One region of the Bradyrhizobium sp. SZCCHNS1050 genome, then DNA from elsewhere that is predicted to be linked to it. Evidence: predicted binding sites of a transcription regulator. Region 1 holds the regulator's gene; the other holds the start of a gene.
The links. The regulator HrcA, encoded in region 1, represses chaperone genes, less so after heat shock. The targets are predictions, from matches to a motif close to GTTAGCACTCNCNNNNNGNGAGTGCTAAC.

Region 1 (3,412 bases):
GACCGCTGCCGGCACCGCCTACTACACGGTGGAGAACGGCCGGGATGGCGCCACGCCAGTGCGGCGCTACTCGATGATCCTGCCCGGCAACGGCTTCTCCGGCTACGTGGCCGTGCAGATCCCGGAGACCGCGAGCCGGATCTATACCGACGATGCCGTGCGCCAGATGTTCGCCTCCGCCGTCGTCCGCAAGGACGTTCCGGTCGACGAGCAGCTCGCGATGATGCCGTTCAAGGTCACCGACCTCTCCGGGTTCAAGACCATCCGCACGCTCGGGCCGGGCGCCCTGATCCTGGCCGATGGCGAAGAGGACAAGGGCTTCGAGGCCGCGCCCTTCGTGGTGATCGGGCTGGTGGCCGGCGTCGCCCCGGAGGCAGGCGACCGCGCGCGCGTCGCGCAGCAGGCGGCCACCACCATTCCGGGCGTCCGCGAAGCGCGCATCACGATGTCCGAGCCGATCCGCATCGACGGCCAGCCGGCCTATGAGACCCGGATCGACGCCACCAGCGGCAAGGACAATACGCCGGTGACGGTGGTGCAGTGGCTGCGCTTCGGCGGGCCGAACACGTTGCGGATCATCGGCAGCGCGCCGCGCGACCAGTGGTCGGCGGCCTTCCCGCGCTTCCGCGCCGTCCGCGACGGCATCCAGCCGAGAGGCTGAGACCAGTCCGGCATCGGACGTCGTGATCACGTCGGCCGCTCGCCGTGAGACGGACTACAAAGTTGGCCGACAAACAAGAAGCCACGGGCATCGTTGCCCGTGGCTTGTTCGTTCGATCGACAGGACGGCAGCAGGACGCCTGCCTATGCTCGCCGTCAGGCGGCGCTGTTCGACTGATCGTTGCTCGCCGCCGGCGCCGCCTTCGCGCCACCCTTGGACACGCCGACCAGCGCGGGACGCAGCACGCGCTCGCCGATCATGAAGCCGGCCTGCACGACCTGCACCACGGTACCGGACGGCACCGACGGATCCGGGACCTCGTACATCGCCTGCTGGAAGTTGGGGTCGAACTTCTGTCCCGTCGGATCGAACTTCTTGACGCCGTTCTTCTCCAGCGTGTTGAGCAGCGAGCGCTCGGTGAGCTCAACGCCCTCGATCAACGACTTCAGGCCCGCATCGGCATTGGCGCGTGTCTCGGCCGGCACGGCATCGAGCGCGCGCTGCAGATTGTCGGCGATGTCGAGCACGTCGCGCGCGAAGCCGGTGATGCCGTACATGCGCGCATCGGCGACTTCACGGGCCGTCCGCTTGCGCAGGTTCTCCATTTCCGCCAGCGTGCGCAGCATCTTGTCGCGCGCGTCGGCCGCCTCCTTGGCAAGCGCCTCGGCCGAGCCGGCCTCAGGATCATCGGGCATGATGTAGGGCTTGGAGACGACGGGTTCGCTGGCCTGCGCCGGGTTTTCCGGATCATTCTTATGCAGGTCGGGATCGGTCATGGACAGACTCGCAAGTTCGGCTGACGGGTTTGGGGATATGGGGCGGGATATCGTGCTTTGGGCGTCGAAAATCAAGCGCAGCCTGACCATCGCGCCCGAAGGCGCTGTCCGCGGGTTAACCAGGTCACGCGTCAGCCGCCCAGCAACCGGCTGACCAGACGCGCGGCATAATCGACCGTCGGAATCACCCGGGCATAGTTGAGCCGGGTCGGACCGATGACGCCGAGCACGCCGACGATGCGGCCCGTGGCGTCGGAATAGGGCGACACGATCGTCGACGAGCCCGACAGCGAGAACAGCTTGTTCTCCGAGCCGATGAAGATGCGGACACCTTCCGCGCTCTCCGCCCGTCCGAGCAGATCGACGACGCCGCGCTTGGTCTCGAGATCGTCGAACAGCCGCCGGACACGCTCGAGATCTTCGAGCGCATGCAAATCCTCGAGCAGGTTGGCGTGGCCGCGCACGATGAGCTGCCGCTCGTCGCTGTCCCCTCCGGACCAGCTCGCGACTCCGGCGGCGATCACCTTCTGCGTCAACTGATCGAGCTCGGCACGGTCATGCGCCAGCGCGGTCTCGAGCTCGAGCCGCGCTTCCGCCAGCGTCCGTCCTCTGATGCGGGCATTGAGGAAATTGGACGCCTCGGTCAGCGCCGAAGACGGCACGCCCGGCGGCAGGGTCAGGACCCGATTCTCGACCTGTCCGTCCTCGCCGACCAGAACGACGAGCGCGCGCTCGGGCTCGAGCCTGACGAACTCGATGTGCTTCAGCCGGGTGTTGGATTTGGCGGTGAGAACCACGGCAGCGGCACGGGTCAGACCCGACAGCCGGGTCAGCGCTTCATCCAGCGCCGCTTCGACCGACTGCGCCCGGCCGACGGCCGCGAGCTGGCTCTGGATCGACTGCCGCTCGGCCTCCGTCATGTCGCCGACCTGCATCAGGGCGTCGACGAAGAAGCGCAGGCCAGCCTCGGTCGGCAGCCGGCCGGCCGAGGTGTGCGGCGCGTAGATCAGGCCGAGCTGCTCGAGATCGGCCATGACGTTGCGCACCGAGGCCGGCGACAGCGGAACCGCGATCAGCCGCGAAATGTTGCGCGAGCCGACCGGTTCGCCGGTCGCCAGATAGCTTTCGACGATCTGCCGGAAGATCTCGCGCGAGCGCTCGTTCAGGTGCGCCAGACCGGCCGGCGGTGTCATCAGGTTGATCGGATCGTGGTGGGCCACCAGATGAACTCCTCCCAGCTGCCTATAATGTGTCCATGCGGCGGCTCGGTGGCAAGCCGGTCGGCGCTCGCGGGCGAAGCCATGATAAACCCTTGCCGCTGCCTGTCCCGGCTCCTACAAGGCCCGTCAAAGTCGGTCTTTCGCGCGCTTTCACGGAGAGAATCATGCGGCCGAGCCGCCGTGCACCGGATGAACTGCGGGCCGTGAGCCTGGAACGCGGCGTCGTCAAATACGCCGAGGGCTCCTGCTTGGTGAAGTTCGGCGACACCCATGTCCTGGTCACCGCCACGCTCGAGGACCGGCTGCCGCCCTGGCTCAAGGGCCAGGGACGCGGCTGGATCACCGCCGAATACGGCATGCTGCCGCGCGCCACGCTGGAACGGACCCGGCGCGAGGCCTCCGCAGGCAAGCAGACCGGCCGCACCGTCGAGATCCAGCGCCTGATCGGCCGCTCGCTGCGCACCGCGATCGACCTGGAAGCGCTCGGCGAGCGCCAGATCACGGTCGATTGCGACGTGCTGCAGGCCGATGGCGGCACGCGCACGGCGTCGATCACCGGCGCCTGGGTGGCGCTGGCCGACTGCATCAAGTGGATGAAATCGCGCAACATGATCAAGACCGAGGTGCTGCGCGCCAACGTCGCCGCAATCTCCTGCGGCATCTACAACGGCACGCCGGTGCTGGATCTCGACTACGCCGAGGACTCCGAGGCCGAGACCGACGCCAATTTCGTCATGACCGGCGACGGCCGCATC
Region 2 (3,412 bases), 1.5 Mb from region 1:
CGGCGTTCTCGGAGATCTGGCGAATCGGAGCCTCGAGCGCCTTCAGCACGATGTTGATGCCGGCCTGAACGTCCGAATTGGCGTTGGTGATGCGGCCGACGGCCTTCTTGGCGCGCAGCAGCGCCACGCCGCCACCAGGGACGATGCCTTCCTGCACCGCAGCGCGGGTCGCGTTGAGGGCGTCCTCGACGCGGTCCTTCTTCTCCTTGACCTCGATCTCGGTCGCGCCGCCGACGCGGATCACCGCGACGCCGCCGGCGAGCTTGGCCAGACGCTCCTGCAGCTTCTCACGGTCGTAGTCCGAGGTGGTCTCCTCGATCTGCGCCTTGATCTGGCCGACGCGCGACTCGATGTCGGCCTTCTTGCCGGCGCCGTTGACGATCGTGGTGTTCTCCTTGTCGATCACGACCTTCTTGGCGCGGCCGAGCATCTTGATCGTGACGTTCTCGAGCTTCATGCCGAGATCTTCCGAGATCAGCTGACCACCGGTCAGGATCGCGATGTCCTCGAGCATGGCCTTGCGGCGATCACCGAAGCCCGGCGCCTTGACGGCGGCGACCTTGAGGCCGCCGCGCAGGCGGTTGACGACCAGCGTCGCCAGCGCTTCGCCCTCGACGTCCTCGGCGATGATCAGCAGCGGGCGGCCCGACTGCACCACGGCTTCGAGCACCGGCAGCATGGCCTGCAGGCCCGACAGCTTCTTCTCGTGCAGGAGCACGTAGACGTCGTCCAGCTCGGCGGTCATCTTCTCGGCATTGGTGACGAAGTAGGGCGAGAGATAGCCCCGGTCGAACTTCATGCCTTCGACGATGTCGACCTCGGTATCGAGCGACTTGTTCTCCTCGACCGTGATGACGCCCTCGTTGCCGACCTTCTGCATCGCCTGGGCGATCATCTTGCCGATCGCGGCGTCGCCGTTGGCGGAGATGGTGCCGACCTGGGCGACCTCGGAGGACGAGGCGACCGGCTTGGCGCGCTTCTCGATGTCCTTGATCACGGCGGCCACCGCGATGTCGATGCCGCGCTTGAGGTCCATCGGGTTCATGCCGGCGGCAACCGCCTTGGCGCCCTCGCGCACGATGGCCTGGGCCAGCACGGTCGCGGTGGTGGTGCCGTCACCGGCGGTGTCGTTGGTCTTGGAGGCGACCTCGCGCAGCATCTGCGCGCCCATGTTCTCGAACTTGTCCTCCAGCTCGATCTCCTTGGCGACGGTGACGCCGTCCTTGGTGATGCGCGGAGCGCCGAAGCTCTTCTCGATGACGACATTGCGGCCCTTCGGGCCGAGCGTCACCTTGACGGCGTTGGCGAGAATGTCGACGCCGCGCAGCATGCGGTCGCGTGCGTCGCCGGCGAATTTGACGTCCTTGGCTGCCATTTCAGAATTCTCCTGGAGTAGACCTCGACGGCGAGGGGCGTGATCGCCCGTCTGTCGCCGGAACGAGGTTGCAGAGCATTTTCGCCCGGGGCGGCTGATCGCCGCCCCCGACAGGTCGGGATCAGGCGACGACGCCCATGATGTCGGACTCCTTCATGATCAGGAGTTCCTCGCCGTCCAGCTTGACCTCGGTGCCGGACCACTTGCCGAACAGCACGCGGTCGCCGACCTTGACGTCGATCGGGATCAGCTTGCCGCTCTCGTCGCGGCCGCCCGGGCCGACGGCGACGACTTCGCCCTGCGAGGGCTTTTCCTTGGCGCTGTCGGGAATGATGATGCCGCCCTTGGTCTTCTCTTCGGCGTCGATGCGCTTAACCACGACGCGGTCGTGCAGGGGACGAAACTTCGATTTGGCCATGACGGATCCCTTTTGGGGTGCTTGGATAAGTGTTGCTGTCGGAGGAAATCTGAATGCGGCCACATTGAACGCCCACTTGGCGCCAACTGGCTCGCAGCCTTAGCAATCCCGCCCTCCGAGTGCTAAAGACCGCTCGGGGAAATATGGCTTGCGGCTGTTCCTGTCAAGCAACGGCCAGCCGTTAAGCCGTTCTTGAGGCTGTTAGGGGATGTTGTCCCGGGCCAGACATGTTAGTGGAGCGGCGTCGTCATCCGACGTCATTGCTCTGACGAGCGTTTTGCGCTTGGTTGCCGGACGGGGCAGCCATGATCTTGTTCCTAAGGGGATGCCATGACGAGTTCACGGTGCGCGCGGCCGGTTGCCAATCTCGCGATCGCGTCAGCGCTCACGATGCTTCTGGGAGCGTGCACGGGCTTCAGCCTGTCGCCGTCGACCCCCATGCAGCAGACCGAGGCGCCGGTCGAGCCCGAGGTGCCGGCCACGATTCGCGCCGAGGATCTCGTGGGCAAATGGGGGCTTGCCGCCTACAACAACCCGAATGACCGCCCGCGCACCGAAAAGATGGCTTTGGCGCAGTGCAAACAGCCCTACGTCATCGGGGCAGGCACGTCCGGTGGTGTCGTGATGCACCTAGCCGACCAGGCGACTCCCCAGGAACTGCGCTTGAAGGGATCGGCCAGCGGCAAGAACTACATCGGCCCGGCCGGACCGCCCGGCGGCGAGCAGGACCGCGAGGTCGTCTCCTTCGACGGCCGTGTGCTGATCACCCGCTTCGTCGACAAGGATGCGGCGACCCGTTACCAGACGATGGTCTACGTCCGCTGCGGACCGCGCGCCTGAGATCCGGGCGAACATCCCGCAAAGGTCGAGAGTCGAACGAAAAACGCCGGCGATAGCGCCGGCGTTCCTGTATGGTGACGTTGCCTGGAGCGGTCGCTGGGACTGGCCGAGGTCAGTTGAACATCGCGTCGATGTCGTCCTGCGAAGCGTGGCCGACGTCGCCTTCCGCCTTCGGGCCGTTCAGCAGCCGGGCGTCGCCCTCGCGGTGGTCGACGATCGGCGGCGTATGCGCCTTGATGGCGTCGACGCCGCCCCAGATGTCCATCATCACCACGATGTGGTGCTCGATGAACTTCATCGTGGTCATGACCTTGTTGATGCGCTGACCGGTCAGGTCCTGGAAGTTGCAGGCCTCGAAGATCGAGACCACGCGCTCCTGGATCTCTTCGCTCAGGATCTTCTGCTGGTCGGCCGAGTCCACCTTGGACAGCGCGCTGGCGGCCTGGTCGATCGCCTCCGCGGCTTCCAGGATCTGCTGCGTCGCCTGCTCGGTGCCGCCGACGACCGCGCCGAGCTCGCCGTTGACCTTGGCCATCTCCTCGCCGTTGAAGCTCTTGGCATGGAGGGTCGCGATCTCGCCCTTGGTGCGGTTGATCGCGTCGTGGATCAGGTCGAGCTCGACCTTGAGCTTTTCGCACTGCTCGATCTGGGCGCGATAGGTCTCGAGCAGCGCGCGCGCTTCGGCGACCTCGCGTGCGGCGGACTCTTCGATGGCGGCGTTTGCCGTGTTGCTGCCGCCGCTGCGGATCGCATTGGCCATCTGGGAGCGGATCGCGCGC

Region 2: groES (co-chaperone GroES) is a predicted target of HrcA. The motif match lies at 1,892-1,920, and genes of this name have one in related genera.

Annotation. Positions count from the first base shown of each region.
Region 1 is NZ_JAUETR010000001.1:2,717,265-2,720,676, reverse strand. Features, by position in the region: gene QX094_RS12370 (hypothetical protein) at 1-661, shown strand, start outside; gene grpE (nucleotide exchange factor GrpE) at 817-1,437, opposite strand; gene hrcA (heat-inducible transcriptional repressor HrcA) at 1,569-2,657, opposite strand; gene rph (ribonuclease PH) at 2,822-3,412, shown strand, end outside.
Region 2 is NZ_JAUETR010000001.1:1,169,262-1,172,673, reverse strand. Features, by position in the region: gene groL (chaperonin GroEL) at 1-1,375, opposite strand, end outside; gene groES (co-chaperone GroES) at 1,497-1,793, opposite strand; gene QX094_RS05500 (hypothetical protein) at 2,124-2,633, shown strand; gene QX094_RS05495 (protein phosphatase CheZ) at 2,746-3,412, opposite strand, start outside.